3 regions of the Sphingomonas sp. SORGH_AS_0438 genome follow, and region 1 is predicted to be linked to each of the others. Evidence: predicted binding sites of a transcription regulator. Region 1 holds the regulator's gene; each other region holds the start of a gene.

Region 1 (4,748 bases):
ACGCGCGCCACAACGCCGCGGCGCTGAACGCCCTGTTGCACGGCGAGGCCGGCCCCTATCGTGACGCGGTGCTGCTCAATGCGGCGGCCGCCCTGGTGCTGGCCGAGCGGGCCGCCACCCTGGCCGATGCCGTGCCGATCGCCACCGAGGCGCTCGACAGCGGCGCGGCGCATCGTCTCCTGACTGCCTGGATCGCCTATTCATGACCATCCTCGACACGATCATGGCGCATAAGCGCGGCGAGATCGCCGCCCGCAAGGCGCGCACCAGCGATGCCGATCTCGCCGCGCGGATCGCCGCCGCCGAACCCCCGCGCGGCTTCCGCGCCGCGCTCGACGCGAAGCCGGGTCATGCGCTGATCGCCGAGGTGAAGAAGGCCAGCCCGTCCAAGGGCCTGATCCGCGCCGATTTCGACGCGCCGGCCCATGCCCGCGCCTATCAGGCGGCCGGTGCCGCCTGCCTGTCGGTGCTGACCGACGAGCATTTCTTCCAGGGCGCCGACGCGTATCTGATCGCGGCGCGGGCGGCGGTGACGCTGCCGGTGATCCGCAAGGACTTCATGGCCGATCCCTGGCAGGCCGCCGAATCGCGGGCGATCGGCGCGGACGCGATCCTGCTGATCGTCGCGGCGCTGGACGATGGCCAGCTCGCCGAGATCGAGGCGGCGGCGATGGAGCTGGGCATGGACTGCCTGGTCGAGGTGCATGACGAGGCCGGACTGGAGCGGGCGCTCCGCCTCCGCTCGCGGCTGATCGGCTGCAACAATCGCGACCTGCGCGACTTCTCGGTCGACGTATCCCGCTCCTACCGGTTAAAGGCCCTGGCCCCGGCCGACTGCACCTTCGTCGCCGAAAGCGGCCTGAACAGCCGCGCCGATCTCGACGCGATGGCGGAACACGGCGTCCACTGCTTCCTGATCGGCGAATCGCTGATGCGGCAGGACGATGTGGAGGCGGCGACGCGCGCGCTGGTGGCATGACCGGCCTCACCCATCTCGACGACCAGGGCGCGGCGCGCATGGTCGATGTCGGCGACAAGCCGGCAACCGCGCGCGAAGCGGTGGCGGAGGGACATATCCGCCTGTCGTCCGAGGCGCTGGCGCTGGTTCGCGACGCCTCGGCCAGGAAGGGCGACGTGCTGGCGGTGGCGCGGGTCGCCGGGATCATGGCAGCGAAGCGGACCGCCGACCTGATCCCCCTCTGCCACCCCCTGCCGCTCAGCCGGGTCGCGATCGATCTGGCGGTGACCGACAGCGGCGTGACGGTCCGCGCGACCTGCAAGACGCAAGGCCAGACCGGCGTGGAGATGGAGGCGCTGACCGCCGCCTCGGTCGCGTTGCTCACCGTCTATGACATGGTCAAGGCGGTCGACAAGGCGATGGTGATCGAGGGCTTGCGCGTCGTCGCCAAATCCGGTGGCAAGTCCGGCGACTGGACGCTGGCATGACGCTGGTCCCCGTCGCCGAAGCGCAGGCGCGGCTGTTCGCGCTGGCCGACCCCGTCTCGACGGAGACGCTGCCGATCCGGCAGGCCGCCGGCCGCTGGGCCGCGGCCGATATCGCCGCGCGCCGGACGCAGCCGGTGGCCGACCTGTCGGCGATGGACGGCTATGCGATCCGCTTCGCCGACCTGCCCGGCCCCTGGCGCGTGACCGGCGAAAGCGCGGCCGGCCGCCCCTTCGCCGGGACGGTCGCGGCGGGCGAGGCGGTGCGCATCTTCACCGGCGCCGCCCTGCCCGATGGCGCCGACACGGTGCTGGTGCAGGAAGAGGCGGCGCGCCAGGGCGAGCGCCTGATGCTGGGTGGCGAAGGTCCGGCGCATCGTGGCCGCAACGTCCGCGCGCGCGGGCTCGACTTCCATGACGGCGACCGGCTGATCGCGGCGGGCGAGCGGCTGACCCCGGCGCGGATCGCGGTGGCGGCGACCGGGGGCCAGGGCCGCCTGCCCGTGCGGCGCGCGGTCCGCGTCGCGCTGGCGGCGACGGGCGACGAGCTGGTGCCGGCGGGCGGGCCGATCAGTGGCGCGCAGCTGCCGGAATCGAACGGGGCGATGCTGGCGGCGATGCTGGCCGACCTGCCGGTCGAGATCGTCGATCTCGGCATCCTGCCCGACCGGCTGGACGTGCTGACCGAGGCGTTCCGATCGGTCGAGGCCGACCTGCTGGTGACGACCGGCGGCGCATCGGTGGGCGACCATGACCTGGTGCGGCCGGCGCTGCTAGCGGCGGGCGGTGAAATCGATTTCTGGCGCATCGCGCTTCGCCCCGGCAAGCCGATGATGGCGGGGCGTCTGAGTCAGGCGCTGGTGCTGGGGCTGCCGGGCAATCCCGTCTCCGCCTTCGTCACCGCGACCCTGTTCGTCCGGCCGCTGATCGCGCATCTCGCCGGAGCGGCCGATCCGCTGCCCGTCACGACCCATGCGTTGCTCGGCGAGGACCTGCCCGCCAATGGCGGCCGCACCGATTATCTGCGGGCGCGGCTGGAGGATGGGCGTGCCTATGCCTCGACGATCCAGGACAGTTCGATGCTGCTGACCCTGGCCCGATCGACCTGCCTGATCCTGCGTCCCGCGCATGCGCCTGCCGCCAGAGCGGGCGAATCGGCGGAAATCCTCGTCATCGCTTGACCGCAAGCAAATTGTTCCGTATCGGTTCCGTGTCTGTTCCGGACGGAGAGAGCCATGCTCACGCGCAAGCAGCACGAACTGATCTGTTTCATTAACGATCGCCTTGCGGAGACGGGTGTTTCTCCGTCCTTCGAGGAGATGAAGGACGCGCTCGACCTCAAGTCAAAATCGGGCGTGCACCGGCTGATTTCCGCGCTGGAAGAGCGCAATTTCATCCGCCGTCTGCCCAACCGGGCCCGCGCGCTGGAAGTGCTGCGGATGCCGGAACGGCCGGAGAAGGTGGAAACTTCCGCCGCTGCGCCGACGCCGGCGGCCAAGGCGACGCCCGCCGCCCCCGCCAATGACGTGGTCGAGATCCCCCTGCACGGCCGGATCGCGGCCGGCGTGCCGATCGAGGCGTTCGAGGGATCGACGATGTTGTCGGTCCCCGCCGCCCTGCTCGGCACCGGCGATCATTATGCGCTGGAAGTGGCCGGTGACTCGATGGTCGAGGCCGGCATCCTCGATGGCGACTACGCGCTGGTCCGCCGGCAGGAGATCGCCCGCGATGGCGAGATCGTCGTCGCGCTGATCGAGGATGTGGAGGCGACGCTGAAATATTTCCGGCGGGAGGGTGCGATGGTGCGGCTCGACCCGGCCAATCGCGCCTATGATCCCCAGCGCTACGCCCCGCAGCAGGTGCGGATCCAGGGCAAGCTGGCGGGCATCCTGCGCCGCTACGACTGAATAAGGGAGCGGGTGGCGGGTATCCGGTCGGAGCCGCCACCCGGTTCGCTTGCGAAACCAAGTCCGTAGCGGGACGTTAGGGGGCGACGCGAACGTTTTTCGCGCTCGCAATCGCAGGAGAAATCCCGATGAAGTTCTTTCTTCTCGCCGCCACGGCGATGATCGCCGCGCCGGTGATGGCGCAGGATATGCAGGCCGCCCCCCAGACCCAGGCCCCGATGCAGGACCCAGCGGCGCAGACCCCGCCAGCTGATCCGGCCGCCCCTGCCGACCCGGCCATGCCCGCCGATCCGGCGATGCAGCAGCAGACCCCGCCCCCGGGCGCGACGCCGCCCGCCACACCGACGGCCGCTCCCGGCGGCATGAGCACCGGTGATCCGGTCGGCGGCTATCAGCCCGCCGGTCCTGCCGCCCCTCCGGGCGCGACCGTGAACGGTGGCGTGGTGCCGTCGGTCGCACCGTCGCAGGCCTTCCCGGCACCGGCCCCGCTTGCCAGCTACCCGATCTGCAAGAAGGGTCAGTATGACAAATGCCGCCAGCGGGGCGGCAAGTAAGATCAGGGCGATCGATTGGGCGCAGCGGTTGCCACCGCTGCTCCCCGGCTTCTAGAAAGGGCGCTCCACGATGCGGGAGCGCCCTTTTCCATGTCCATTCGGTTCGACGATCAGGTTGCCATCGTCACGGGGGCGGGCGGAGGCCTGGGCCGTGCCTATGCGCTCGAACTGGCGCGTCGCGGCGCCAAGGTGGTCGTCAATGACCTGGGCGGCGGGTCGGACGGCACCGGCCAGTCCGATGCGGCCGCCGCCGTGGTGGCGGAGATCGTGGCCGCCGGGGGCGAGGCGATGGCCGATGGCGGCAGCGTCGCCGACGCGGACCAGATGGCGTCGATGGTCGCGCGGGCCTGCGACCGGTGGGGCGGCGTCCATGTCCTCATCAACAATGCCGGTGTCCTGCGCGACAAGAGCTTCGCCAAGATGACGCCCGCCGATTTCGAGTTCGTGGTGCGCGTTCACCTGCTCGGCTCGGCCTTCGTCACCAAGGCGTGCTGGGACATCTTCCGAGCGCAGAATTACGGACGGGTCCTCATGACCTCGTCGTCGAGCGGGCTGTTCGGCAATTTCGGACAGGCCAATTACGGCGCCGCCAAGCTCGGCATCGCCGGCCTGACCCGAACGCTGGCGATCGAAGGGACGAAGAACGATATCCGCGTCAACACACTCGCACCGACCGCCGGCACGCGCATGACCGAGGGCCTGTTCCCGGCTGAACTGTTCGACCTGTTCGCACCGGAGAAGATCGTGCCGGCGGCGCTTTATCTCGTTTCGAAGGAGGCACCGACCAACCAGATCGTCAGTGCCGGTGCGGGCGTGGTGCAGACCGCGCATATCACGCTGACAC
Region 2 (4,748 bases), 1.3 Mb from region 1:
GCGGCGCGCGCCGCCGTGCTGCGGCGACAGGCGCGCGCCGCCGAACGCTATCGCCAGCTGTCCGACCGCATCCGGCTGGCGGAGGCGCGGATGATCTTCGCCCGCTGGCGCGCCGCCGCGGCCGAGGCGGACGCGGCCAAGGCGGCGGCGCGGGCCTGTACGGCGGCGGTGGAGGCGGCGGCGGCGGCGGAACAGTCCGACGCCGCGGCCCAGCGTCGCGCGGCGACCGAGGTGGCGGCGGCGCGCGGCGCGGCGCTGGCGGCGCGGGAGCGGGTGACGGAGGCGGCGCATGCGCTGGCGGCGCTGACCGGCGAACGGCAGACGGTCGAGCGCCGCATCGCCGATCTGGCGGCGGCGGCCATGCGATTGGCCGAGGACCGCGCGCGCGAGGGATCGCTGGCCGGCGATGCGGCGGCGGCGCTCGCCCGGCTGGCGGCGGAGGGGGAGGCGCTGGCCGCCGCCATCGCCGCTGGCGAGCAGGATGCGCCGCACCGGGTCGCCGCGCTGGAAGATGCGGAGCGGGCCGCGCGCGATGCCGAGGTGGCGCTGGCGCAGGGCATGAGCCGGCAGGCGGGCGAAGTGGCGGAGGCGCGGGTGGCGCGCGCCGCCAGCGAGGCCGCGGCGACCCGGCTGGCGCGCGTCGAGCGCGAGGCGGTCCAGGCGGCGGCGGCGCTGGCTGCCTTGCCCTTGCCCGCGCCGTTGACCGCGCAGCGCGAGGCGGCGGCCGAGCGTCGCGCGGCAGCGGGACTGGCGGCGGAGACGGCACGCGAGGCGCAGGCGGCGGCGGAGGCGGCCGAGCGGGCGGGCATGGCCGATCGCGATTCGGCGGAGACGGCGCGTGCGACCGCGCGGGCCGATCTGGCGGCGCTCGACAGCGAAGTGGCGGCGCTGGAGCGGGCGACCAGGCGCAGCGGCGGCGTCCGGCTGATCGACCAGCTGGTGCCGGCCCCCGGCTATGAGCGTGCCCTGGGCGCGGCGCTGGGCGACGATCTGGAATCCAGTCCCGATGTGTGGATGCCGATGGCGGTCGAGCCGGGTGATCCGGGGCCCGCGCCGGGTAGCGAGCCGCTGGCGGATCATGTCGCCGCGCCCCCGCTGCTCGCCCGCCGGTTGCGCCAGGTGCTGGTGGCGGCGACGGATGCCGGACAGGCGCTGGCGGTCGGGCAGCGGCTGGTGACGCGCGACGGGGCCTTGCGCCGCTGGGACGGCTATCGCGCCAGCGGGCAGGGCGCGACGGCGGCGGAACGGCTGGAACGGTTGAACCGGCTGACCAGGCTCCGCGACGCGCGTCCGGCGGCGGTCGAGGCGCTCGACCGGGCGACGACGGCGCGGGCGCAGGTGGACGCGGCGATCGAGGCCGCGCGGATCGCGGCGCGCACCGCCCGCGATGCGCTGGCGCGCGCCGAGCAGGCGATGCGCGAGGCGGGGCGGGCGGAGGACAGCGCCGCCGCCGCGCTCGATCGGCTCGCCGGGCAGCGCGCCGATTTGGACCAGCGTGCCGCGCGCATCGCCGGGGAGCGGGCGGAGGCGGCGGCGGAACAGGCGGCGGCCGAAACCACCGTCGCCGCCCTGCCGGACGGGCGCGCCATCGCCGCCGAGGTCGAGGCGCTGCGCCATACGGCCACGCAGCGGCGCATGGCGGTGATGGAGGCGCAGGCCGCGCGCCAGGCGCTCGACCGGCGGCTGGCGGCCGATCGCGAGCGGCTGGTCGCGGCACAGGCGGAGGCGCGCGACTGGCGCACCCGCGCGGGCGAGGCGGCGAAGCGGATCGTCGCGATGGATCACCGCGATGCCGAGATCGCCGCCGAAGCCGAGTCGCTCGCCGACCAGCCGGCCGCCCTGGCCGGACGGATCGCCACGCTGACCGCCACGCATGACGATGACCGCCGCGCGGCCGACCTGCTCGCCACCGCCGAGGCGACGGCGGAGGCGGCGCTCCACGCGGCGGAGGTGGCGCACCGCCAGGCGATCGACCGGCTGGGCACGGCGCGCGAGGCGCGGGCGGCGGCGACGGCGCGGGTGGAGAGCCAGGAGCAGCGCCGGGTCGAGATCGGTCGCCTGTCGGGTGAGCGTTTCCAATGCCCCGCCCCGGTGCTGCCCGAGCGACTTGGGTTCGCCGGCGCGGAGGTGGGCGATCCGGCGGCGGAGACCGCCATGCACGAGCGGCTGGTGCAGGAGCGCGAGCGGATCGGCCCGGTCAATCTGGTCGCCGAGCGCGAACTGGCCGAACTGGACGCGGCGGGGGCCAGCGCCGCGGCGGAACGCGTCGAACTGGGCGAGGCGGTGGCGGCGCTGCGCGGGTCGATCGCAACGCTGAACCGCGAGGGGCGGCAACGGCTGCGCGCCGCGTTCGAGGCGGTGGACGCGCATTTCCGGCGGCTGTTCGCGACCCTGTTCGATGGCGGCGCGGCGCATCTGGCGCTGGTCGACTCGGACGATCCGCTGGAGGCGGGGCTGGAGATATTGGCGCAGCCACCCGGCAAGCGGCTGCAATCGCTGACCCTGTTGTCGGGCGGCGAACAGGCGCTGACCGCCGTCGCGCTGATCTTCGCATTGTTCCTGACCAACCCCGCGCCGATCTGCGTGCTGGACGAGGTCGACGCGCCGCTGGACGATGCCAATATCGACCGGTTCTGCGGGCTGCTCGACCGCATGGTCCAGGATACCGATACGCGCTACCTGATCGTCACCCATAATGCGGTGACGATGAGCCGGATGCACCGCCTGTTCGGCGTGACGATGATCGAGCGCGGGGTCAGCCGGCTGGTCTCGGTCGATCTCCAGGCGGCGGAAACGCTGCTCGCCGCCGAATAGGATACATCCGGTTACACTTTCTCGCGCCACGGACATAGTTTCGCAACATCTGGCTGTCAGAAGGAGACGGTCGCCGCGGTTCTCCCCCTTTTGTCCGCGCGACACATTCCCTGAACTACGGGGCGGCCCCACGGGTCGCCCCCCTTTTTTCCGCCTTCCCCTGCGGTAAAGCAGGTTACCGGGCGGGCGGGTCGCGCCTTGCGACCGGGGGCGTCAGAACATATTTGGAACGGGATGGCGCAGCTCGACACCCGTGAAAAGCTGGCGATTCTCGCCGATGCCGCAAAGTATGACGCGTCCTGCGCGTCGTCCGGCACCGCCAAGCGCAACAGCCGCGACGGCAAGGGGCTGGGCTCGACCGAGGGAATGGGCATCTGCCATGCCTATGCGCCCGATGGCCGCTGCATCTCGTTGCTCAAGATCCTGCTGACCAACAGCTGCATCTTCGACTGCCATTATTGCATCAACCGCAAGTCGTCGAACGTCCGCCGCGCCCGCTTCTCCGCGCAGGAGGTGGTGAACCTCACCATCTCCTTCTACAAGCGCAACTATATCGAGGGGCTGTTCCTGTCCTCGGGGATCATCCGGTCGCCTAACTATACGATGGAACAGATGGTCGAGGTCGCGCGGTCGCTGCGCGAGGATCATCACTTCCGCGGCTATATCCATCTTAAGACCATTCCCGACGCCGATCCCGAGCTGATCCACCAGGCCGGGCTCCATGCCGACCGAGTCTCGATCAATGTCGAGCTGCCGACGGCGGGCGGGTTGAAGCGGCTCGCGCCCGAGAAGGACGGCGCCCGGATCGAGGGCGCGATGGCCGAGGTGAAGGGCGCGATCGCCGACCAGCGCGATGCGGGCAAGAAATATCGCAATGCGCCGAAATTCGCCCCGGCCGGGCAGTCGACCCAGATGATCGTCGGCGCGGATGCCGCGACCGATGGCGATATCGTGTTGCGCGCGTCGACGCTCTACGACCGGTTCGGCCTGCGCCGCGTCTATTATTCGGCGTTCAGCCCGATCCCCGACGCGTCGGCGGTGCTGCCGCTGCAACGGCCGCCGCTGATGCGCGAGCATCGCCTCTACCAGTCGGACTGGCTGATGCGTTTCTACGACTATCAGCCGCATGAGGTGGTCGCGGCGGCGGATGCGGAGACGGGCATGTTGCCGCTCGACATCGATCCCAAGCTGGCCTGGGCGCTCAAGTTCCGCGACCGTTTCCCGGTCGACGTCAACCGCGCCCCGCGCGAGGCCTTGCTGCGCGTGCCGGGCCTGGGGGTGAAGGCGGTCGACGCGATCCTGGCGAGCCGGCGCTGGCGGCGGCTGCGGCTGGACGATGTCGCGCGGCTGACCGTGTCGATCGCCAAGCTGCGCCCGTTCCTGATCGCCGAGGACTGGCGGCCGGTGTCGCTGGCCGAGCGTGAGGATCTGAAGCCGCTGGTCGCGCCGAAGAAGAAGCAGCAGCTGGAATTGTTCGCGGCATAGCCGGGCGGACCGGCCGGGCGGGGCGTCAGGCCTCGCCGAACAGTTCGCGCTGGCTCTTCTCCACCTCCTCGCCATAGCGGCGGCGGACATGCGCCTCGGTCACCAGGCCCAGCACATTGCCCTGATCGTCGACCACCGCCAGTTCCTCGCGCCGGGTCGCGTCGAACAGCGCCATGACGGCCCGGATGTCCATGTCCGGTCGCAGGACCTGGTCGCGCCCCTGCGCCAGGTCGATGACCGGCCGGTCCGCGCCGACCATGCCGTCATGCACCGCGACCGGGTCGACGATGCCCGCATAATGGTCGGTGGCGTCGAGCAGGATGACGCGCTTGGTCGCCCCCAGCGGAAAGCGGCGGCGGAATTCGGCGACGGTGGCGCTGCCGGCGATCATGTTCGGCTGACGCCGCATCATCCGCCCCGCCGTCAGCGACTTGACCCATCCCACGTCG
Region 3 (4,748 bases), 580 kb from region 1:
AGTCGCGGCAGCTCCACATCTCGCCGTCGCGTCGCCACCATTCGCCATGGACGCGCTCCGGCCCGTCGCCCGCGACCACGGCATGGACTTGTCCCCGCCAGGTGAAGCGACGGGGCGGCTGGTCGGGCAGGAGCGCGAGTACCGCCTCCAGCGGCTCGGGACGAAGGAGCAGGCGCACGGGCCGGGGCCAGTCGGGCCAGCCGCCGGGCGCGTCCAGCGGGCCGGCGCGGCGAACCGCGCGTTCGGGCACGTCGCTTTCGACCGGTGCGGCGGTGAACAGCGCAGCCCCTCCGACCCGGCCGGCGATCTGGTCGACCAGCGTCGCGACGTCGGCGGGGGCATCGTCCCCGGCCAGGCTCGCTCCCAGCGCCGTCGCGCCCAGCGGATCGGTGCGGGTCGCGGCGAGGCGCATCGTCTCGATCCCCTCGCCGGGATCGATCCGGTCGATGCGCAAGGCGAAGAGGCGGGCGAGATGCGCCGCGTCCCGACTGGCGCGTGCGGTGCCGATCGCCAGTCGCTGCTCGCTCCCGTCGATCCGGTCGAGGATCAGCAGCAGCATCCGCGCGCCCAGTCCCCGGTCGCGCAACCGCTCGACCAGATCGGCGAGCAGGTCGCCGATCACCTGCGCGATCGCGTCCGCCGTGCCGATCGGCTCCAGCAGCCGGCGCTCGGCGCGCGGGGTGTCGGGGGCGAGGACGGGCGCGATCGGTTCGGGTATGCGGCCCAATGCCTCGTCCAGCCGCCTCACCGTGGCGAGGCCCAGTCGGCGCGCCAGCGGTCCACGCGGCATCGGGATCAGGTCGCCGATCCGCTCCAGCCCGAACCGGCCGGCGGCGGTGCAGGCCTCCGGCGTCAGGCGCAGCGCGGCCGGGGGCAGGGCGCGGAGCGCCTGCGCCTCATGGCCGTTGGCGATCCGCAGGATGGGCTGACCGCCGAACCGGGCCAGCGCATGGGCCGCCCCCGGCGTGCCGGCCACCGCCACTCGCGCGGAAAAGCCCAGCCGCCGGCAGAAATCGAGCAGCCGCCGACACAGCCCCGCCTCGCCGCCATGGAGGTGCGCGACGCCGCTCAGGTCCAGCCACAGGCCCTGCGGGCCGTCGGGCGCGGCGATCGGCGTCCAGTGGCGCACGGCATGACGGGCGAGGCCGTCCAGCCATGCCGCGTCCGCCGCCGGTTCGGCGGGGCGGATGTCGAGCGCGGGCACCAGCACCCGCGCCTGCGTCACCGCCATCCCGGTCGCGAGCCCCAGCGCCAGCGCCGCGGGGCAGGCGGCGGTCACGAGCTGGCGCTGGCCGACCTGTGCCGCCAGCACCATCGGTCGGGCTTCGGGCACTGGTTCCCCAGGATGCGGCGCGGTCGGGGCGGGGGGCGTCATGTGCTTGAACGGATGCTCGGCCGCTTCCGATCGGCGGCCGAGTTCGCGCATCGTCGGTCGCTGATGGAGCGGCAGCGCCTCGATCGCTTCCCCTCGTGCCCAGCGCGCGCCGGGCCGCCAGCCGCCGCCGCGCGGCACCGAGCAGGCGCCGGGATCGTCGTCCACCGGCAGCAGCGCCATGCGGACCGGCCGGTCAGGCCGCGCGTGCGGTGGTCGCTCCAGCCGCCGCAACCGCTCGATCGCGAGATGCGGCAGGTAGAGCGAGGCGACCCGTCGCATCGCATGCCTCCAGTTCCAGGGTGAATCCGGGCCCGCCGCGCTGGCGCGTCAGCTCGACCGTCCAATGCGCGCGGCCGACACCGGGCGCCGGCAACCGCACCGAGGGCGCGCAGCCGATCCGCCAGCGGGTCATCGCCGCCGAATGCTCGGCCAGCGGGCAGAGGGCCGGCCTGCGCCAGTGGCGGGCGAGGAGGGCGGGCGCGTCGCCGTTCATCGCGGCCAGTTGCAGCCGCCGGGTCGCGACCATGTCGGCGCGCTTCACCTCGCCGACCACCGCCGCCAGCCCACCATGGCGCAGGCCATCCTCCATCACCGCCAGCACCTGGCTGTCCTCTCGCGCCTCGACAAAGAGCAGCATGGCAGGGTCGAGGCCGGCCTGTTCCAGGCCGGGCGCGTACAGGTCGAACCGGGTCAGGGCCCAGAGCACGCGCCGGCCCTTGAGCGCGGCGGCGCGAGCGGCGATGCCGACCGTGAACAGCGTCGCGGCGGCATCCTCGTTCAGCGTCGGCGCGGCGGCGGCGACCTCGTGCAGGCCGCCCATCGCCAGCCCGCCATCGGCCAGCCGCCCGTCCATGGCGTCCACGCCGAACGGCAGCACGCCGGCCCCGCGCGGCCGCACCCCCTGGTCGAGCGCGGTGCGGAGCGCAGCGATTCGTTTGGCGGGGGGATCGTCCGGCGGATCGTCAGGGGCAAAGTGGGACATGGCTGTAGCGACTCATTTGTTCGCTATATGTTCCAGATTTACCGGCCAATGGTCAAGGCGTTACGGCACCGAAAGGATGATGCCGTGCTTGAGGCTTCAGCGTCGCATTGGCCCGCATTATCGCGAAGGGGCAACAGCCGGAGCATCGACACACCCCATGGCTTTGCCCAACCCAAGGCAGCGGACGATCGCCGCATCCCCGGCGATCGTCACTCATGGATCAAGGTTGAAGGCCGGGAGGCACACGGTTTCGCCGGATTGTGGAAGGTCGGTCGCGACCATGACCGCGTCTTCGCCTGCTGCACCGCCCAGCCCAGACCTCCGGTCGCGCCGAACCCTCCCAAAGTGATGCCGGTCAGCCGCCCGCGTGGACGATGCCGCGTTCCAGCCCGCGCAGCTCGGCGAGTCCGCGCATCCGGCCGAGCAGCGAATAGCCGGGATTGGTGCGCTTGGTCAGGTCGTCGAGCATCTGATGGCCATGGTCGGGGCGCATCGGGATGCTGCGATCCTCGCGCTGCTGCAACCGGCTGACCGCGGCGACCACGGCGGGCATGTCGGCATTCCCTTCCAGATGCGGTGCCTCGTGGAACGCGCCGTTCGCCTCGCGCGCAATGGCGCGGAGATGCAGGAAACCGATCCGCTCACCCAGCCGGTCGACCATGCCGGGCAGGTCGTTGTCGGCGCGGACCCCGAACGACCCGGTGCAGAAGCACAGGCCGTTCGAACGGTTGGGCACCCGCGCGAACAATGCGGCCACGTCGCTCTCGGTGCTGACGACGCGGGGCAGGCCGAAGATCGGGAAGGGGGGATCATCGGGATGGACGACCAGTTGGACGCCGACTTCGTCCGCCACCGGGCAGACCGCCTCCAGAAAGGCGACATGGTTGGCGCGCAGATCGTCGGCGGATATGCCGTCATAACCGGCGATGGCGTCGCGGAACTGCGCGACGGTGAAGCTTTCCTCGCTGCCCGGCAGGCCGGCGATGATCGTCCGTTCCAGCCGGTGCCGCGCCTCGGCGTCCATGCCGGCGATGCGGGCGGCGGCGGCCTCGACCATGGCGGACGTATAGTCGTCGGCGGCGCCGGGCCGTTCGAGCAGATGGATGTCGAAGGCGGCGACCGCCTCCAGCTCGAACCGCAGCGCCAGCGCGCCGTCTGGCATCGCCCAGGCCAGATCGGTGCGCGTCCAGTCGAGCAACGGCATGAAATTATAGGTGACGGTGCGGATACCCGCCGCCGCCAGATGGCGCAGGCTCCGACGATAGGCGTCGATCAATCGGTCCCAGTCGGGGCCCCGCGTCTTGATCCCCTCATGGACGGGCAGGCTCTCGACCACGTCCCAGTCCAGGCCCGCCGCGCGGATCATCGACTGGCGGGCGAGGATCGTCTCCAGCGGCCAGACCACGCCATTGGGCAGTTCGTGCAGCGCGGTGACGATGCCGGTCGCCCCGGCCTGGCGGATGTTGCGCAAGGCCACCGGGTCGGCCGGACCGAACCAGCGCATCGTCTGTGTCATCATCCTGCGGTCGGCCTGCTGCACCCCATTCTCCTGTCGCTTGCCCGGACATTTGGTACCGGTATCGTCACGACGGGCTCATGCCCATAGTTCGGCCGTACCGAAACCCTTTAAAGGGTCGCGGATGCGGCCGATGTGCAAGACACCGTCAGAACTGGAAGTGCAAGCTGACGATCACGGTGCGCCCGTTGCCGAAGTTCAGCGACCCGCCATTGGCGATGCGCGGGGCCGACCAGACATTGCTGGAAATAGCGCTTGTCGAACAGGTTGGTGACGTTGAGCTGGAGATAGGTCTTGTCCAGCCCGGCCCAACCCAGCGTCGCCTGCGCATCCAGGTCGACCAGGGTATAGCCGGCGGACTTGGCGTCATTCTCGTCGGTGATGAAGCGGTCGCCGACATGCTTGGCGGAAACGCCGACTACAGCGAACGGCAGCGACGCCTGGACGCGACCGCCATATTGCCAGTTGGGCGTGTCGACCAGCGCCTTGCCCCTGGTCGCGATCAGCACCTTGCCGGTCGCGCCATCCAGCACATCCTCCTTCAACGTCGATTGCAGATAGGAGCCGAAGCCATAGACCGACAGCCAGGAGGTAGGCATCAGCGACAGGGTCGCGTCGATCCCCTTGCTGTCGACTCCGCCGACATTGCGGCTGGCGCTGATTGTGCCGCCTCCTTCCAGCAGCGTGGTCGTGGTGACCAGCCGGTTGGCGTAGCGGATGTACCAGCCGCCCAACTGCGCCTGGACCGGCCCGGTGATGTAGCGCAGGCCGAGATCGTAGGAGTCGGTCCTTTCCGGCACCGCTTCCTTGTCCTTCAGCGAGATCGTCTTGTCGTCATAGGAATAGATGTCGGTGGTCGGGGCGGAGAAGCCCTT

The links. The regulator LexA, encoded in region 1, represses DNA repair genes until DNA is damaged. The targets are predictions, from matches to a motif close to GTTCCNCNCTTGTTCT.
Region 2: QE452_RS14720 (putative DNA modification/repair radical SAM protein) is a predicted target of LexA. The motif match lies at 3,030-3,045, and genes of this name have one in related genera.
Region 3: QE452_RS05855 (protein ImuA) is a predicted target of LexA. The motif match lies at 2,376-2,391, and genes of this name have one in related genera.

Annotation. Positions count from the first base shown of each region.
Region 1 is NZ_JAVIZS010000001.1:1,814,064-1,818,811, forward strand. Features, by position in the region: gene trpD (anthranilate phosphoribosyltransferase) at 1-206, shown strand, start outside; gene trpC (indole-3-glycerol phosphate synthase TrpC) at 203-979, shown strand; gene moaC (cyclic pyranopterin monophosphate synthase MoaC) at 976-1,446, shown strand; gene QE452_RS08380 (molybdopterin molybdotransferase MoeA) at 1,443-2,624, shown strand; gene lexA (transcriptional repressor LexA) at 2,679-3,350, shown strand; gene QE452_RS08390 (hypothetical protein) at 3,479-3,904, shown strand; gene QE452_RS08395 (SDR family NAD(P)-dependent oxidoreductase) at 3,995-4,748, shown strand, end outside.
Region 2 is NZ_JAVIZS010000001.1:3,130,727-3,135,474, reverse strand. Features, by position in the region: gene QE452_RS14725 (AAA family ATPase) at 1-2,814, shown strand, start outside; gene QE452_RS14720 (putative DNA modification/repair radical SAM protein) at 3,049-4,299, shown strand; gene QE452_RS14715 (chloride channel protein) at 4,325-4,748, opposite strand, start outside.
Region 3 is NZ_JAVIZS010000001.1:1,235,609-1,240,356, forward strand. Features, by position in the region: gene QE452_RS05850 (DNA polymerase Y family protein) at 1-1,654, opposite strand, end outside; gene QE452_RS05855 (protein ImuA) at 1,569-2,357, opposite strand; gene uxuA (mannonate dehydratase) at 2,713-3,876, opposite strand; gene QE452_RS05865 (TonB-dependent receptor domain-containing protein) at 3,984-4,748, opposite strand, start outside.